One region of the Mumia flava genome, then DNA from elsewhere that is predicted to be linked to it. Evidence: riboswitches for the same ligand, from Rfam matches in the RefSeq annotation. Region 1 holds a riboswitch; each other region holds the start of a gene.

Region 1 (5,685 bases):
CTGGTTCCGTGCGCAACATCATTCTCGTACGTCACTGACGCGCGACCGGCCACCGGTCACGCGTCGCCCCTCGAATGCCCGCCCGGGCCGAGGGGTTTTTTGTTGCCCACGACCATCACCACGAGCAGCGGCACAACGAGCAGCGGCGAGGATGCCGAAGCCGGAAGGGAAAGCGATGAGTGAGCAGATCACCGGGGCCCAGTCTCTGATCCGTGCCCTGGAGCACGCCGGGGTCGAGGTCGTCTTCGGCATTCCCGGTGGCGCCGTCCTTCCGGCGTACGACCCGCTCTTCGACTCCGAGCAGATCCGCCACATCCTCGTCCGGCACGAGCAGGGCGCGGGCCACGCCGCCCAGGGGTACGCGGTGGCGACCGGCCGCGTCGGCGTCTGCATGGCGACCTCCGGCCCCGGCGCGACGAACCTCGTCACCGCGATCGCCGACGCGCACATGGACTCGGTCCCGATCGTCGCGGTCACCGGTCAGGTCACCAGCGCCTCGATCGGCACCGACGCCTTCCAGGAGGCGGACATCCGCGGCATCACGATGCCGATCACCAAGCACTCGTACCTCATCACCGACCCGGCCGAGATCCCGCGGGCCGTCGCCGAGGCGTTCCACATCGCCTCCACCGGCCGCCCGGGCCCGGTGCTCGTCGACATCTCCAAGGACGCGCTCCAGAGCATGACGGAGTTCGCGTGGCCGGCCGAGCTGTCGCTGCCGGGCTACCGTCCGACGACGAAGCCGCACGGCAAGCAGGTCCGCGAGGCCGCGCGGCTGATCGCGGCCGCCAAGCGGCCCGTGCTGTACGTCGGGGGCGGCGTTGTCAAAGCGAACGCCTCGGCCGAGCTCAAGGTGCTCGCCGAGATGACCGGCATCCCGGTCGTCACCACGCTGATGGCGCGCGGTGCGTTCCCCGACAGCCACGACCTGCACCTCGGCATGCCCGGCATGCACGGCACCGTGGCCGCGGTCGGCGCGCTCCAGAAGAGCGACCTGCTGATCTCGCTCGGCGCACGCTTCGACGACCGGGTGACCGGCGAGCTGTCGTCGTTCGCCCCGGGCGCCAAGGTCATCCACGCCGACATCGACCCGGCCGAGATCTCCAAGAACCGCGTCGCCGACGTCCCGATCGTGGGCGACTGCCGCGAGGTGATCGCCGACCTCGTCGTCGCGCTGCAGGTCGAGTACGCCGACAACCCCGCCGACTACGCGTCCTGGCGCACGTACACGACCGGGATCCGCGAGCGCTACCCGCTCGGCTACGAGCCGGCCGAGGACGGCGGCCTCGCGCCGCAGCAGGTGATCGAGCGGATCAGCGCGCTGTCGGGGCCCGAGGTGACCTTCACCGCCGGCGTCGGTCAGCACCAGATGTGGGCCGCGAACTTCCTCGACCACGAGCGCCCGGCCCGCTGGATCAACTCCGGCGGCATGGGCACGATGGGCTTCTCCGTGCCCGCCGCGATGGGCGCCCAGGTCGCGCGACCCGGCGAGCCGGTCTGGGCGATCGACGGCGACGGCTGCTTCCAGATGACCAACCAGGAGCTGGCCACCTGCGCCCTCGAGGGGATCCCGATCAAGGTCGCGGTCATCAACAACTCCTCGCTCGGGATGGTCCGGCAGTGGCAGACGCTGTTCTACGGCGGCCGCTACTCCAACACCGACCTCCAGACCGGTCCCGACGCCGCCCGGATCCCGGACTTCGTCAAGCTCGCCGACGCGTACGGGTGCGTGGGCCTGCGCTGCGAGCGCGCCGAGGACCTCGACGCGGTGATCGAGAAGGCGATGTCCATCAACGACGTCCCCGTCGTGATCGACTTCGTCGTCCACCGCGACGCGATGGTGTGGCCGATGGTCGCCGCCGGCGTCAGCAACGACATGATCCAGATCGCGCGCGACATGGCGCCCGACTTCGGAGAGGAAGAGCTGTGAGCACCCACACCCTGTCCGTCCTGGTCGAGAACACCCCCGGTGTGCTGGCTCGTGTGTCGAGCCTGTTCATGCGGCGCGGGTTCAACATCGAGTCGCTGGCGGTCGGCCCCACCGAGTATCCGGAGATCTCCCGGATGACGATCGTGGTCAACGTCGACGAGCTCCCGCTCGAGCAGGTCACCAAGCAGCTCAACAAGCTCGTCCAGGTCCTCAAGATCGTCGAGCTCGAGCCGGAGTCGGCCGTCGAGCGCGAGCTGATGCTGATCAAGGTCCGGGCCGACTCCCAGACCCGTGGACAGGTCCTCGAGACCGTCCAGCTGTTCCGCGCCAAGGTCGTCGACGTCGCGCCCGACGCCGTGACGATCGAGGCGACCGGCGACCCGGGCAAGCTCGCGGCGATGCTGCGGGTGCTCGAGCCGTTCGGCATCCGCGAGATCGCGCAGTCCGGACGCGTGGCGATCGGCCGTGGTGGCCGCTCGATCACCGACCGGGCCCTGCGTTCGGTCACGCCGTCGTCGACCCAGACCGCCTGAGCCGACGCACCCCGCCGTACCGGCCTGTCCGGTCCGGCACCCGAAGACCCACCGGCACAACGAGAAGGAGCCAACCCGTGCCTGAGCTGTACTACGACGACGACGCCGACCTGAGCGTCATCCAAGGCCGGAGCGTGGCCGTGCTGGGCTACGGCAGCCAGGGCCACGCCCACGCGCTGTCGCTGCGTGACTCCGGCGTCGACGTCCGCGTCGGCCTGCCGGAGGGATCGAAGAGCCGCGACAAGGCCGAGGCCGAGGGTCTGCGGGTCCTCACCCCGGCCGAGGCCGCCGCCGAGGCCGACGTGATCGTCATCCTGGCGCCGGACCACGTCCAGCGGAACCTCTACTCCGAGTCGGTCGAGCCGAACCTCAACGACGGCGACGCGCTGATCTTCGGACACGGCTTCAACATCCGCTTCGGCTACATCAAGCCCCCGGCCGGTGTCGACGTCGGCATGATCGCCCCGAAGGGCCCGGGCCACCTGGTCCGTCGCGAGTACGTCGAGGGCCGTGGCGTCCCGGTGCTCGTGGCCGTCGAGCAGGACGCGACCGGCAACGCCTGGCCGCTCGTCCTCTCGTACGCGAAGGGGATCGGCGGTCTGCGTGCCGGCGGCATCAAGACCACGTTCACCGAGGAGACCGAGACCGATCTCTTCGGCGAGCAGGCCGTGCTCTGCGGCGGCATGTCGGCGCTGGTCCAGGCCGGCTTCGAGACGCTGACCGAGGCCGGCTACCAGCCCGAGGTCGCGTACTTCGAGTGCCTCCACGAGCTCAAGCTGATCGTCGACCTGATGTACGAGGGCGGCATCGCCAAGCAGCGCTGGTCGGTCTCCGACACCGCCGAGTACGGCGACTACGTGTCGGGCCCGCGGGTCATCGACAGCCGCGTCAAGGACACCATGAAGGACGTCCTCGACGACATCAAGAGCGGCGCGTTCGCTGAGCGCTTCATCGCCGATCAGGACGCCGGTGCGCCGGAGTTCAAGAAGTTCCGCGAGGAGAGCGAGCAGCACCCGATCGAGGCCACCGGCCGCGAGCTGCGTCAGCTCATGGCGTGGGTGAAGAGCACCGACGACGACTACACGGAGGGCACCGCCGCCCGCTGACGCGACGCGGCTCCGTACCTCCTCGACGGCCCGGGCACCCCTGCGTACGGCAGGTGCCCGGGCCGCCGTACGTCCCGACCGCGATTCGTCGAGTTGCGGTCGGATCTGCGCCTGCGATTCGCGCCGGAACTCGACGAATCGCGGTCGCATGGGTGGGCTGGGTACGGGGTGGTGCGGGCGGTAGGGTGGGCGGCGAAGTCGATGGCCGGGGTGCCCGCAGGGCTGAGAACACACCCGCCGAACCTGATCCGGGTCATGCCGGCGAGAGGGAGCCACTGATGCTCGAACCATCCACCGTCGCCCACGTCCACACGCGTCTGCGCGAGACGTCACCGCTGGTGCAGGTCATCACGAACTACGTGTCGATGGACATCGCGGCCAACCTGCTGAACGCCGCCGGCGCCTCGCCGGCGATGGTCCACGACGCGCACGAGTCCGGCGAGTTCGCCCGGATCGCCGGCGCCGTGGTGGCCAACATCGGCACGCTGTCGGACCCGTGGGTCGACGGCATGCTCGCCGCGGTCGCGCAGGCCGAGGCCGACGGGACGCCGTGGATCCTCGACCCGGTCGCGGTCGGCGCCACCACCTTCCGTCGCGACACGGTCGACCGGCTGCTCGAGCACAACCCCGCGGTGATCCGCGGCAACGCCAGCGAGATCCTGGCGATCGCCACCTCGGCCGGTGCCGGACGCGGCGTGGACGCCGACGCGGCGGTCGAGGACGTACGGTCCGACGCGGAGGCGCTCGCGTCCAAGCTTGGCACGGTGGTCGCGATGACGGGCGCCACCGACCTCGTCACCGACGGCACCCGTTCGGTCACGATCACCGGCGGTGACCCGAGGGCGCCGATGATCACCGCGCTGGGCTGCTCGGCGAGCGCGCTGGTCGCCGCGTGCTGCGCGGTCCACGACGACGCGCTGGAGGCGTCCGCGTCGGCGCTCGCGATCCTGTCGGCCGCCGTCGAGAAGGCCGGCGAGAAGGCCGAGGGGCCCGGCTCGCTGCGCTGGCGGCTGCTGGACGCCCTGTCGACGCTGAGCGCCGACGAGGCCGCCGCGGTCGCGGCCCGCTGAGCCGCGCGATGGACCTGCGGCTCTACCTGGTCTCGGGCGACGTCCCGCTAGGCTCGGACCTGATCGACGTGCTGGAGCAGGCTGCGCTGGGCGGTGCGGCGACGATCCAGCTCCGGCTCAAGGGCGCATCGCCCGCCGAGCGCGTACGGCGGGCCGCTGAGGCGGCCGAGCGGCTCGCTCCGATCGGCACCACGTTCGTGGTCAACGACGACATCGACGCCGCGCTGGCGGTCGAGGGCGCCGGGCTGCACGTCGGCCCGGACGACCTGCACCCGGCGGCCGCCCGTGAAGCGCTCGGCCCCGACCGCGTGATCGGTTGGTCGTTGCACGACCTCGCGCAGCTCGACGACGCCGAGGCGCTCGCCGCGTCCGACTACCTCGCGGTGAGCCCGGTCTGGCCGACGCCGACAAAGCCCGACACCACCGCGCCGTGGGGGCTCGACGGCGTCCGCCGATTGCGCGACGCCGTACCGCCCGAGGTGCCGCTGCTCGCGATCGGCGGCATCGACGCGACCAACGCCGCGTCGGTGATCGACGCCGGTGCCGACGGGATCTGCGTGGTGTCGGCGATCTGCGCCGCCCCCGACCCGTACGGCGCCGCGATCGGGCTGCGCCGGGTCGTGGATGCCGCGCTGGACGAGAGGAGCATGCGATGACCAGCGTGCCCGTGATGCTGTCGATCGCCGGCTCCGACCCGTCGGGCGGAGCCGGGATCCAGGCCGACCTCAAGACCGCCACGGCGCTCGGGGTGTACGGCGCAGCGGCGCTGACCGCGCTCACCGTCCAGAACACCCGGGGCGTGACCGGGATCCACGGTGTCCCGCCGGCGTTCGTGGCCGACCAGGTCCGCGCGGTGCTGGACGACCTCGAGGTCGGCGCGATCAAGATCGGCATGCTCGGCACGGCCGACGTCGTCGACGCGGTCGCCGAGGTCCTCGCCGGCACCGACGTCCCCGTCGTGCTCGACCCGGTGATGGTGGCGACGTCGGGGGACCGGCTCGTGCCGGAGGACGCGGTCGAGGCGATCCGCGACCGGCTCGTGCCGA
Region 2 (5,685 bases), on a different contig from region 1:
AGGGCATCGATCTCGGCCGCATCGTCCAGCGCGTTCGGGCGGGGCACGTACATGCGACCACGGTACGCGGCGGGACGGACGGGGCAGGGCCGGCAGGGGAGGGCCGGACGCGACGGAGCCCCGTCGATCCGTGAGGACCGGCGGGGCTCCGTGCTGCGAGCGTGCGCTCGGGTTCCGATCAGGCGATCAGAAGCCCATGCCGCCCATGTCGCCCATGCCGCCGTCCGGCATCGCCGGAGCAGCCTTCTCGGGCTTGTCGGCGACGACGGCCTCGGTGGTGAGGAACAGCGCCGCGATCGACGCGGCGTTCTGCAGCGCCGAGCGGGTCACCTTGGCCGGGTCGAGGATGCCCTCGGCGATCAGGTCGACGTACTCGCCGGTGGCCGCGTTGAGACCGTGGCCGGCCGCGAGACCGGACACCTTCTCCGCCACGACGCCGCCCTCGAGGCCCGCGTTGACCGCGATCTGCTTCAGCGGGGCCGAGGCCGCCGCCTTCACGATCTGGGCACCGGTGGCCTCGTCGCCCTCGAGCTCCAGCTTCTCGAACGCCGCGGCGGTCGCCTGGACGAGCGCCACGCCGCCACCGGCGACGATGCCCTCCTCGACGGCGGCCTTCGCGTTGCGAACGGCGTCCTCGATGCGGTGCTTGCGCTCCTTGAGCTCGACCTCGGTGGCCGCGCCGACCTTGATGACGGCCACGCCGCCGGCCAGCTTGGCGAGGCGCTCCTGGAGCTTCTCGCGGTCGTAGTCCGAGTCGGAGTTCTCGATCTCGGCACGGATCTGGTTGACGCGACCGGCGATCTGGTCGTCCGAGCCGGCGCCGTCGACGATCGTGGTCTCGTCCTTGGTCACGACGACCTTGCGGGCCGTGCCGAGCAGCGACAGGTCGGCGTTCTCGAGCTTGAGACCGACCTCCTCGCTGATCACCTCGCCACCGGTGAGGATGGCGATGTCGGCCAGCATGGCCTTGCGGCGGTCACCGAAGCCCGGAGCCTTGACGGCGACGGACTTGAACGTGCCCTTGACCTTGTTGACGACCAGGGTGGCCAGCGCCTCGCCCTCGATGTCCTCGGCGATGATCAGCAGCGGCTTGCCCGACTGCATGACCTTCTCCAGGACCGGGACCATGTCCTTCACGCTGGAGATCTTGGAGTTGACGATGAGGATGTAGGGATCCTCGAGCACCGCCTCCATGCGCTCCGGGTCGGTGTAGAAGTACTGCGAGATGTAGCCCTTGTCGAAGCGCATGCCCTCGGTGAGCTCGAGCTCGAGCCCGAAGGTGTTGCTCTCCTCGACGGTGATGACGCCTTCCTTGCCGACCTTGTCCATCGCCTCGGCGATGATCTCGCCGACGCCGGTGTCAGCAGCGGAGATCGCGGCCGTCGAAGCAATCTGCTCCTTGGTCTCGATGTCCTTGGCCATCCCGAGCAGCTGACCGCTGATCGCCTCGACGGCCTGCTCGATGCCGCGCTTCAGCGCGATCGGGTTGGCGCCGGCGGCGACGTTGCGCAGGCCCTCACGGACCAGCGCCTGCGCCAGGACGGTCGCCGTGGTCGTGCCGTCGCCCGCGACGTCGTCGGTCTTCTTCGCGACCTCCTTGACGAGCTCGGCACCGATCTTCTCGTACGGGTCCTCGAGCTCGATCTCCTTGGCGATGCTCACGCCGTCGTTGGTGATCGTGGGGGCGCCCCACTTCTTCTCGAGCACGACGTTGCGGCCCTTGGGGCCGAGGGTCACCTTGACGGCGTCGGCGAGGGTGTTCATCCCGCGCTCGAGGCCGCGCCGGGCTTCCTCGTTGAATGCAATGGTCTTCGGCATGTCTCCCGCGATTCCTCCGCGTAGAGGTGGATGGGCCAGGCGATGCCCGCGACGGACGGCCCGCGTCCGCGACGATCCCTTCTCGCCGCGACCTTCGAGCCTCATCGGTCTGACCCGATTCGTACCTAGCACTCGTACGAGACGAGTGCTAAGTCCAGTTTTAGCACTCGGACCTGACGAGTGCAAAGGTGGGCCGTCCGGGTTTGACCCGGCACGCCTCGCCTTCCTAGGGTGCCTCACGTCCACGCGGGAGCCCAGGCACGGGCTGAGAGGGGGCTGACGCCGCCCCGACCGCCGAACCTGATCCGGGTCATGCCGGCGAAGGGAGTCGGAGTGTCGCCGTCGGTGTCCCCCACCCAGGCGGGTTCTCGCCCGCGCTCACCCGCCGGGCGCAGCCGTACGTCGGTCGCGGTGGTGGGCGCCGGGATCGTCGGGCTGTCGTGCGCCTGGCGGCTGGCCGAGCACGGGCACGACGTGACGATGTTCGACCCCGCACCCGGGCAGGGCGCGTCCTGGGCCGCGGCCGGGATGCTCGCGCCGGGGGGCGAGGCGTGGTTCGGCGAGGAGGCGCTGCTGGCGCTCGGGACGAGCTCGCTCCGGCGGTGGCCGCGGTTCGCCGCCGACCTGGGGAGGACGAGCGGGCAGGATCCCGAGCTTCGTCGAGCAGGGACGCTGCTCGCGGCCGCCACCGGCGACGACGCCTCGGACGTGGAGCGGTCGGTCGCGCTGATGCGGCGGCACGGGATCGCGGTCGAGCCGGTCGGGCGGCGCGAGCTCCGGCGGCGCGAGGGCGCGCTCCACCCGGCACTCCACGGCGCGTACGCGGTGCCGGGTGACCACAGCGTCGACAACCGGCGCCTCACCGCCGCACTCCGTGAGGCGGTCCGAGCACGCGGCGTCGAGCTGGTCGCCGACCACGCCGACGTGGTCACCACGGACGGCACGGCGGAGGGGGTCAGGACCCGTTCCGACGGGCGTACGCATCGCGCCGACGTGGTCGTCGCCGCGGGTGGGGCGCGGCTGCGTGAGACGACCGGGGTGCCGCCCGCCCTCGCAGACGCGGTCCGGCCCGTGAAGGGTCAGATCCTGCGGGTACGGGGCGGCGCGGGACTGCTGAAGCACACCGTCCGGGCGCTCGTGCGCGGCACGGGCGTGTACCTGGTCCCGCGCGACGACGGCGAGATCGTCGTCGGCGCGACGACCGAGGAGGTCGGGTACGACGAGGACGTGACCGTGGAGGCGGTCCACGACCTGCTGCGGGTCGCGGTCCAGGTCGTCCCCGAGCTGCGGGGCTGCCGCTTCACCGACGCGGTCGCGCGGCTGCGACCGGGGACGCCGGACAACCTTCCGCTCGTCGGACCGGCCGACGTGCACGGACTGCTCGTCGCGACCGGCCACTACCGCTCCGGCGTCCTCCTCGCGCCCCTGACGGCCGACGCGATCGTCGCGCACGTCGAGGGGCGACCCGATCCGATGCCCGAAGCCGACCCGCGGCGCATCGCCCGGCGCACGGCCGCCAGCCCTACCCCCAGTCCCGCAACCCGAGGAGAACGATGAGCGTCCAGGTCAACGGCGAGGACCGCGACCTCGCCACCCCGATCACCGTGGCCGACCTTCTGGTCGCGCTCGCGCTGCCGCGCCGTGACGTCGCGGTCGCCGTCGACGGAGCGGTCGTGCCACGGTCGACGTGGGAGTCCGCGATCGTCGACGAGGAGTCCGAGGTCGAGGTCGTCACCGCGGTCCAGGGCGGGTGAGCGCGATGTCCGACGACCTCGAGATCGCCGGCGCCTCGCTGCGCAGCCGGTTGTTCCTCGGCACGGGCGGGATCGCGTCGCCGAGCGTCCTCGCCGCCTGCCTCGCCGCCAGCGCCACCGACCTCGTCACGGTCGCGATCCGCAGGGTCGGTCCCGACTCGCCAGGATCGATCCTCGAGGTGGTTCGCGACCACGGCGCACGCATCCTCCCGAACACCGCCGGGTGCCACACGGCGCGCGAGGCCGTCCTCACGGCCCGCCTGGCCCGCGAGGCGCTCGGGACGGACTGGGTGAAGCTCGAGGTGGTCGCCGACGACGACACCCTGCTCCCGGACGTCGTCGAGCTGCTCGACGCGGCCGAGACGCTGGTCCGCGACGGCTTCACCGTCCTCCCGTACACCAACGCCGACCTGGTCACCGCACGCCGGCTCGCCGACCTCGGGTGCGCGACCGTGATGCCGCTCGGAGCACCGATCGGCTCCGGACTCGGGATCACCGACCCGCGAGCGATCGCTGCCATCTGCGACGCCGTCGACGTCCCGGTCGTGCTCGACGCCGGGATCGGGACCGCATCCGACGCGGCGCTCGCGATGGAGCTCGGCTGCGACGCCGTCCTCGCGGCGACCGCGATCACCCGGGCGGAGGATCCCGTACGGATGGCGACCGCGGTCGCCTCCGCGGTGCGGGCGGGGCGGGATGCGAAGCTCGCAGGGCGGATCCCGCGGCGCGAGTCCGCTCTCGCCTCGAGCCCGACCGAGGGACTCGTCGGCACCGGGTGAGCGGCGGCCCCGACCACCGCGTGCACTGAGCGGGGTGCAGTCTGCGTAGCCGGCTACGCAGACCATCACTCGGCACCGAAGGTTGTCCCAGCCAGGTGAGGGTCTGCCCAGCCGGCTGGGCAGACCGTCGGCGGCTCAGCTCGGCGCGTCGGCGTCCAGGGCGGTCGGGGCGGGGACCGAGGCCTCCAGCTCGGCGGCGACCTCGCCGAGGCTGGCCAGCACCCGCGCGACTGCGGCGCGCGCGGCACGATCGGGTCGCGCCAGCGCGTAGACCTCGCGGCCCGCGCGGACACCCCCGAGCTCGAGCGCGACCAGCCCACGTGCCGTGGCGACGCTGGCCGAGCCTCGCGGCAGCAGTGCGATCCCTTGGCCGGCGGCCACGAATGCCGCGACGACGTGGTTGTCGGCGAAGCGCTGGACGACCTCGATCGGCGATCCGCCGTCGGCGAGACCACGCAGCACGGCGTCGAAGGGGAATCCGTCGGGGACGCCGATCCACTTCTCGTCGGCGAGCTCCGCGGGCTCCACCCGACCGCGGCCGGCGAGCCGGTGGTCGGGCGGCACCACGACGTCGAGCGGCTCGCGCAGCAGCGGCGTGACCGAGAGCCCGAGGAAGCCGGCGTCCGGGACACGCTCGACCGAGTGGGCGATCACGAGGTCGTGGTCCGCGGTGATCGCGGCGAACTCGTCCTCCGCCAGGTCGAGGTCACGGAGCCGGAGCGTGATCGCCGGGTCGGTCTTGGCCAGGCGGGTCGCGAGGGCCGGGAGCAGCAGCTCGGCCGCGCTCGGGAACGCGCACACGCTGACCTCGCCGACCGCCGAGCCACGGAACTCGTCGAACCGTGCCCGGGCCCGTTCCAGGACCTCCGCGATCTCGACCGCCCCCTCGGCGAGCACGCGCCCGGCATCGGTCAGACCGACCCCGCGACCTTGCCGGACCACCAGCGGCGCGCCCATCTCCCGCTCGAGCGACTTGATCTGCTGCGACACCGCGGAGGGCGTCCGGTACGTGGCCGCGGCGACGGCGGTGACGCTGCCCCGCTCGGCGAGCTCACGCAGCAGGGCGACCTTCTCGACGTCGATCGGATGGGTTCCGGAGGGGGAATTCATGTAGCCAGTCTACAAGATGGGTTCAGATCTATTCGCTTGTGCTTCACGATGTGGGATCGGATGCTGGAGCGCGTGACTCCACGCGACCGCCTGCTCGCCGCGCTCGTCGCGACCGCCTGGGGCGTGAACTTCCTGGCGATCGACGCCTCGCTGCAGCACTTCCCTCCGTTGTTCCTGGTCGCCCTCCGCTTCGCGGTGCTCGCCGTGCCGGTGGTGCTCCTGGT
Region 3 (5,685 bases), on a different contig from region 1:
GCGTCCGCGCGACGCAGACGGGCTTCTCGACGCCCTCCGCCTCGACGGTGAAGTCGACGGCGACGCGCTGGCCGAACGCGGCCGGGACGATCTCGGCGAGCGTCGCGCGACCGCGGACCCGGCTGCCGACCGGGAGCGGCGCGGGGAAGCGGACCTTCTCGCTGCCGTAGTTGACGCCCATCTTCACGCTCTCGACCGTGTAGATCTCGGCACCGAGCATCGGGATCAGCGAGACCGTGAGGTAGCCGTGCGCGATCGTCGTGCCGAACGGGCCCTTCGCGGCCTTCTCCGGGTCGACGTGGATCCACTGGTGGTCGCCGGTGGCGTCGGCGAACAGGTTGACCTGCTCCTGCGTCACCTCGTGCCAGTCACTGACGCCGAGCTCCTCGCCGACCAGCGTGGACAGCTCCTCCAGGTTCTTCACGGTGCGCATCGGGTCTCCTTCGTCGCTAAGCGCTTGCTTAGTCGGGAATCCTAGTACCCCCCGAGACGCAGCGCGTACGGCAGCACCGCCAGCGCCACCCCGAGCCCGAGCAGAACCGTGTCGCCCCGCATCCAGCGCACCGGTTCCGCCCAGGTCCGCTCGTGGGCCGTCGCGAACCCGCGCGCGTCCATCGCCGTCGCCATCCGGCCCGCGTCCCGCAGCGCGGAGACGAGCAGCGCGAACGCGAGCGCGGCCCCGTGCCGCGCGGACGACAGCGGGTTCGCCGTCGGGCCGAACCCCCGCGCCCGCCTGGCGCGATCCAGCTGGATCCAGGTCTCCCGGAGCAGCGCGAACCGCTGCAGCGCCGCCGCGAACGCCACCGCGAACCGCGGCGGCACTCTCAGCCGCTGCCCCAGCTCGTCGGCCAGCCGCGGCGGGTCGAGGAACGCGGCGAGCACGGCGCCCGGGAGCGCGAGCACGACGATCCGCAGACCGGCGGTCAGCGCCACCTCGAGGTCGTGGCCACCCAGCAGCCAGGTCGACCACGTGACCGACGCCGACGCCACCGCCACGGCGAGGAACCGCACGAGCGCGAACCGCAGCGACGGCACGCAGAACGCCCCGACCACCGCGTACGCCCCGAGCGTCACGAGCCCGGTCGCAAGGTCGCGGACCGCGAGCGACGCGACGATCGCGAGCGACCCGGCGGCCAGCAGGGCCAGCGGGTTCGCCTCCCGCACGACCGCCCTCACGGCGCCCCCTCCCCTTCGCGCTGTGTGACCGCAGCCCCGTTCTCGACGGCAGATTCCGGGGCTGGGGTCACAGAGCGCGAAGGGAGTGCCACGCGGTGGTCGGTCAGGGCGATCAGGACGGCGTCATGGGTGGCGGCGGCGACGGCGGCGCCGGCGTCCGCGGCGCCGCGCATCCAGCCGGCGACCGCCGCCCAGGTCCGGCGGTCCTGGCCCACGGTCGGCTCGTCGAGCAGCGCGACGGCAGGCCGGTGAGCCAGCGCGGCCGCCAGCGCGAGCCGTCGCTGCTCCCCGCCGGACAGGCGGTACGGGTGGGCGTCCGCGTGCTGGGTCAGGCCGAGGTGGTCCAGCACCGCGTCGACGTCGACCGTGACGCCGAGCCGCCCCCCGGTCGCCGCGACCTCGTCACGCACCCGGGTCGTGAGGAAGCCGTGCTCCGGGTTCTGCGGGACCCATCCGAGCAGCCGGGCGAGATCGCGTGACCGCGTGCGGTGCAGCGGCTTGCGCGTCGGCGCGTGCACCCGACCGGAGGTCGGCGCGAGCAGCCCACCGAAGGCGGCGAGGAGCGTCGACTTCCCCGCCCCGCTCGGACCGGTGAACGCGGTCACCGCTGCGGGATCCACCTCCGTGTCGATCGCATGCAGGGCGGGCGTGAGGGTGGTGCCGCGCATCGTCACCCGGCGCAGGTCGACGCCGAGGCCCTCGGCGCGCAGCGTCGGAACCGGCCCGTCGGGCGCCACCAGAACGGACGGCGGGAGCACCGGCTCCGGCACGACGGCCCCCGGCATCCACACCCCTGCCGCCGCGAGCTCGTCGCGCATCGTCGACGCGAACCCCTCCGGGTCGGCGTCCCGCACGACTGCGCCGTGGGCATCGAGGACCACGACCCGGTCGACGTGGGCGAGCCACGGCTCGATCCGGTGCTCGACCACGACCAGCCCCGCCCCCGTACGGTCGAGCGCCTCGAGGACGCAGGCCCGGACGGCGACCGCGTTGGGCTCGTCGAGCATCGACGTCGGCTCGTCGAGGAGGAGCAGGTCGGGCTCGCACGCGAGCACACCGGCCAGCGCGAGCCGCTGCTGCTCGCCACCGGACAACGCAGCGGTGGGGTGCCCCGGCCCGTACGGGAGCCGGACCGCGGCGAGCGCGTCGGCGACCCGGCGCGGCATGGGGTCCCGGGGCAGCCGTGCGTTCTCGAGCCCGAACGCGACGTCGCGCCCGATCCGCTCGGCGACGACGGCGTCACCGGGATTCTGCAGGAGCATCCCGGTCCGGCCGCCCACGGCGACCTCGCCCGTACGCTCGCCGAGGCCCGCGCTCTCGAGCACGCCCGCGAGCGCCCGCAGCACGGTCGACTTCCCCGCGCCCGACGGACCGGCGAGCAGGACCCGCTCCCCTGGCGCGACGTCGAGGTCGAGTCCGTCCAGGACCGGTGTCGTACGCCCGAGCGGTCGCCAGGTCAGGTCCCGGATCCGTGCGGCTCCGGTCTCGACCGTGGCCGCGGTCGTCGTCATCGCGCGGCGGTCGACTGCGCCGGCGCACCGGCCCGGTCGTGGTACTCGCGGCCCGCACCGAAGGCGTCCAGCGCCCCGGTGGCTGCGAGCGCGCGGACCAGCAGCCACCCGCCGAGCCCGGCGATCACGGCGCCCGACGCCATGAACAGCCCGCCGTAGACGAGCCGGTAGCCGACGCTCCAGTCGGCCCAGTACACGTTCCACTCGTACGCGACCGCGAACAGCGCGGATCCGGCCCCCGACAGCGCCGCCGCGACGACGCCCCAGCGCCGCCACATCAGCAGCGCGAACACGACCTCGGCGCCGAGGCCCTGCACGATCCCGGACATGATCGAGCTCATCCCCCACTGGTTGCCCAGCATCAGCGCGACGACGGCGGCGATCACCTCCGTGGAGAACGCGGCGCCGGGGCGGCGTACGACGAGGCCGCCGATCACACCGCCGAGCAGCCACGGTCCGGAGATCGCGCCGATGCTCGGCGGGAACGCGAAGAAGGACGCGGTGCTGACCACCGCGTACAGCTGGTTCCAGCCCCAGAAGATCACGCCGACCGCGACGCCGAGCATCGCGACGGTGACGAGATCGATCGTCCGATAACGGAACAGATCAGACATGCGGGTACGGCTGGCTGAGGCCATGATGACTCCCTTCGCCGGTGCTAACCGGTGCAGGTTCGGAGGGTCTGCGGCTCGTCCGCACTCTCAGCGCGCCGTGCCTCGGCACGCGCGCTCCCCTGTCGTTCGCCGTGAAGCCTAGCGCGTCCCGACCGCCGCCGGGAACGGCCGCCGCCCCTCCGCCGGTCGAGACCCGTCCCCCCGCCGGTCGAGACCCGTCCCTCCGCCGGTCGAGGCGGAGCGGAGCGACGATCGAGACCCTCGGCGTTCGACGTCGGCGCCCGGCTTCGGTCAGCTCAGCAGGGACTCGCGGCCGAACATCGCCGCCGCCACCCGCGCCGAGGGCGTCCCGACGTCGGGGTCGGCCCCGGCGCCGACGAGGATCGAGACCACCAGGTCCTCGCCCTTGAAGATCGCCCCGGCCAGCGGGCTCTGCCCCTGGTCGTTGAGCTGGTTGACGTCCGCTCCGGCGTCGGCCAGGCGCTGCACGAGGTCGGCGTGACCGTGGTACGCGGCCAGCATCAGCAGCGTGTTGCCGCTGGGATCGGTGAGGCCGACCGGCACGCCGGCCTCGACGTAGGCGAGCAGGCGATCGGTCTCGCCCTCGCGCGCCAGGTCGAACATCTGGTGCGCGAGCTCGACGACCTCGGGGTCCGGCTCGCTGCTTCCCATACGAGGACGTTACCCGGCCAGACCCGCGATCCGCGTGGCGACGGCCTCACCGAACGCACGGTGCCCGTCCGTCGTGAGGTGCAGCCCGTCGGACAGGTACGGCAGGTCGAGGTCGCGCGTCGAGACGTACGCGACGCCGTGGTCGCCCGTCAGCACCGCCAGCTCGGTGTCGACCCAGGCTGCGCCTGCGGCCCGAGCCGGAGCGGCGGCGGGGCCGACCACGACGACATCGAGTCCGTCGAGCGGCGCGAGCACCCGCTCGAACCCCGCACGCAGGTCGGCGACCGACTGATCCACGTCGTTGAGCCCACCCTCGAGCACGACCAGGTCGGCCCCGCCCTCGACGGCACGCTCGACCCGCGCTGCGAACGACGCTCCGCGGCACGGGCTCGCCGCCGCGCTGAACCCCGACCCGGAGAACGCGTCCACGTGCACGCGTCCCTCGAGCCGTGACGTCCAGGCCTGCGACGGATCGCGCAGACCGAGCCCCGCGGACCACGAGTCCCCGACGACGACGATCCGCGGTCCGGTGCCCGTCGGAGGCTCTGCGCGGCGCGCTGCCGCTCCGGCCGCGAACGTCTCGCAGCGCCGTACGTCCGCACCGACCGCCTCGTCGGCGAGCCGGGTGGAGGCGACGAGAGCGGTGAGCAGGATGCACAGCGACAGCACGCCGAACCTCAGTGCGAGGCGGCGCGGGAACGTGATCACAGCGCCATGGTCGCTCGTGCGTCACGCCGACCCCAGGGATTCGGACATCCGATGCCGAACCGTGACTCCGCGTCTCGATCCTCGCTCCGCTCGGCCTCGACGAACGACCGGTCTGACTCCGCGTCTCGATCCTCGCTCCGCTCGGCCTCGACGAACCGGGGCCGCCGTTGGTCGAGGCGCGAGCGCAGCGAGCGATCGAGACCCCGCCAGCCGGCTACGGAAACCGTCAGACCACGTAGATCTTGCGCAGGCGGTCGCGGATCTCCCAGACCGTACGCTCGCCGGCGCGCAGCCGGACCGCGATGCCGGGACCGAGCTCCAGCACGGCCCCGTCCTCGAACGTCACCGTGCCCGAGCCCGACAGCACCACGAAGATCTCGTCGGCCTCGGTGTCGCGCACCGTGCCCTCGGTGATCTCCCAGATCCCCACCTCGATCCCGCCGAGCTCGGCGAGCCCCGCCGAAGCGGTCGCCGGCGCACCGGCGACCACGTCGGACGGGTCGAGCTCGTCGGACTCGAGCGGGTGGCTGCGGACGTCGGGCGACAGCACACGCGGAACAGCAGACTCGGTGCTCATCGACTCACCCGCCCGTGAACGTGCGGGCCACGGCCGCGTTGTCGTCGCCGGATCGGCGCAGCACGAGCCACACCACCGTGAGCGCTACCAGCGTCAGCAGCAGCATCACGGTGGACAGCGCCGCGATCTCGGGCCGCAGCCCGGTCTTCAGGGAGCCCAGCACGTAGACCGGCCACGGCGTGTAGCCGGGGACCTGCACGAACGACGCCACGATCGTGTTGTCCATGCTCAGCGTGAAGGCGAGCAGCGCACCGGCGAAGATGCCGGGGCCGGCCTGCGGGAGGGTGATCTGGCGGAACCGGTTCCACGGCGTCGCGTACAGGTCGGCCGCGGCCTCCTCCACCTGGTCGTCCATCCCCTGCATCCGCGCCCGCACGATGAACGTGACGACCGCGATCGCGAGCGACGTGTGGACGATCACGAGGCG

Evidence for each region. A riboswitch is a leader RNA that binds a small molecule or an ion and turns the genes downstream of it on or off. The one in region 1 is predicted to bind thiamine pyrophosphate.
Region 2: it holds a riboswitch for thiamine pyrophosphate, as region 1 does, so the genes downstream of both, thiO (glycine oxidase ThiO) here and thiM (hydroxyethylthiazole kinase) in region 1, are expected to answer to the same signal.
Region 3: it holds a riboswitch for thiamine pyrophosphate, as region 1 does, so the genes downstream of both, CLV56_RS11005 (ECF transporter S component) here and thiM (hydroxyethylthiazole kinase) in region 1, are expected to answer to the same signal.

What each region holds. Positions count from the first base shown of each region.
Region 1 covers NZ_PGEZ01000002.1:778,648-784,332, reverse strand. The annotation lists gene CLV56_RS17775 (acetolactate synthase large subunit) at 176-1,930, shown strand; gene ilvN (acetolactate synthase small subunit) at 1,927-2,463, shown strand; gene ilvC (ketol-acid reductoisomerase) at 2,541-3,569, shown strand; TPP riboswitch at 3,766-3,857, shown strand; gene thiM (hydroxyethylthiazole kinase) at 3,848-4,639, shown strand; gene thiE (thiamine phosphate synthase) at 4,648-5,295, shown strand; gene thiD (bifunctional hydroxymethylpyrimidine kinase/phosphomethylpyrimidine kinase) at 5,292-5,685, shown strand, end outside.
Region 2 covers NZ_PGEZ01000001.1:1,281,571-1,287,255, forward strand. The annotation lists gene CLV56_RS06070 (FMN-binding negative transcriptional regulator) at 1-53, opposite strand, end outside; gene groL (chaperonin GroEL) at 187-1,818, opposite strand; TPP riboswitch at 2,055-2,162, shown strand; gene thiO (glycine oxidase ThiO) at 2,164-3,375, shown strand; gene thiS (sulfur carrier protein ThiS) at 3,372-3,572, shown strand; gene CLV56_RS06090 (thiazole synthase) at 3,578-4,351, shown strand; gene CLV56_RS06095 (LysR family transcriptional regulator) at 4,487-5,461, opposite strand; gene CLV56_RS06100 (EamA family transporter) at 5,534-5,685, shown strand, end outside.
Region 3 covers NZ_PGEZ01000001.1:2,316,429-2,322,113, reverse strand. The annotation lists gene CLV56_RS11020 (MaoC family dehydratase) at 1-433, opposite strand, end outside; gene CLV56_RS11015 (energy-coupling factor transporter transmembrane component T family protein) at 475-1,176, opposite strand; gene CLV56_RS11010 (ABC transporter ATP-binding protein) at 1,173-2,687, opposite strand; gene CLV56_RS11005 (ECF transporter S component) at 2,684-3,301, opposite strand; TPP riboswitch at 3,315-3,432, opposite strand; gene CLV56_RS11000 (ankyrin repeat domain-containing protein) at 3,593-3,973, opposite strand; gene CLV56_RS10995 (SGNH/GDSL hydrolase family protein) at 3,983-4,681, opposite strand; gene CLV56_RS10990 (cupin domain-containing protein) at 4,908-5,258, opposite strand; gene CLV56_RS10985 (ABC transporter permease) at 5,263-5,685, opposite strand, start outside.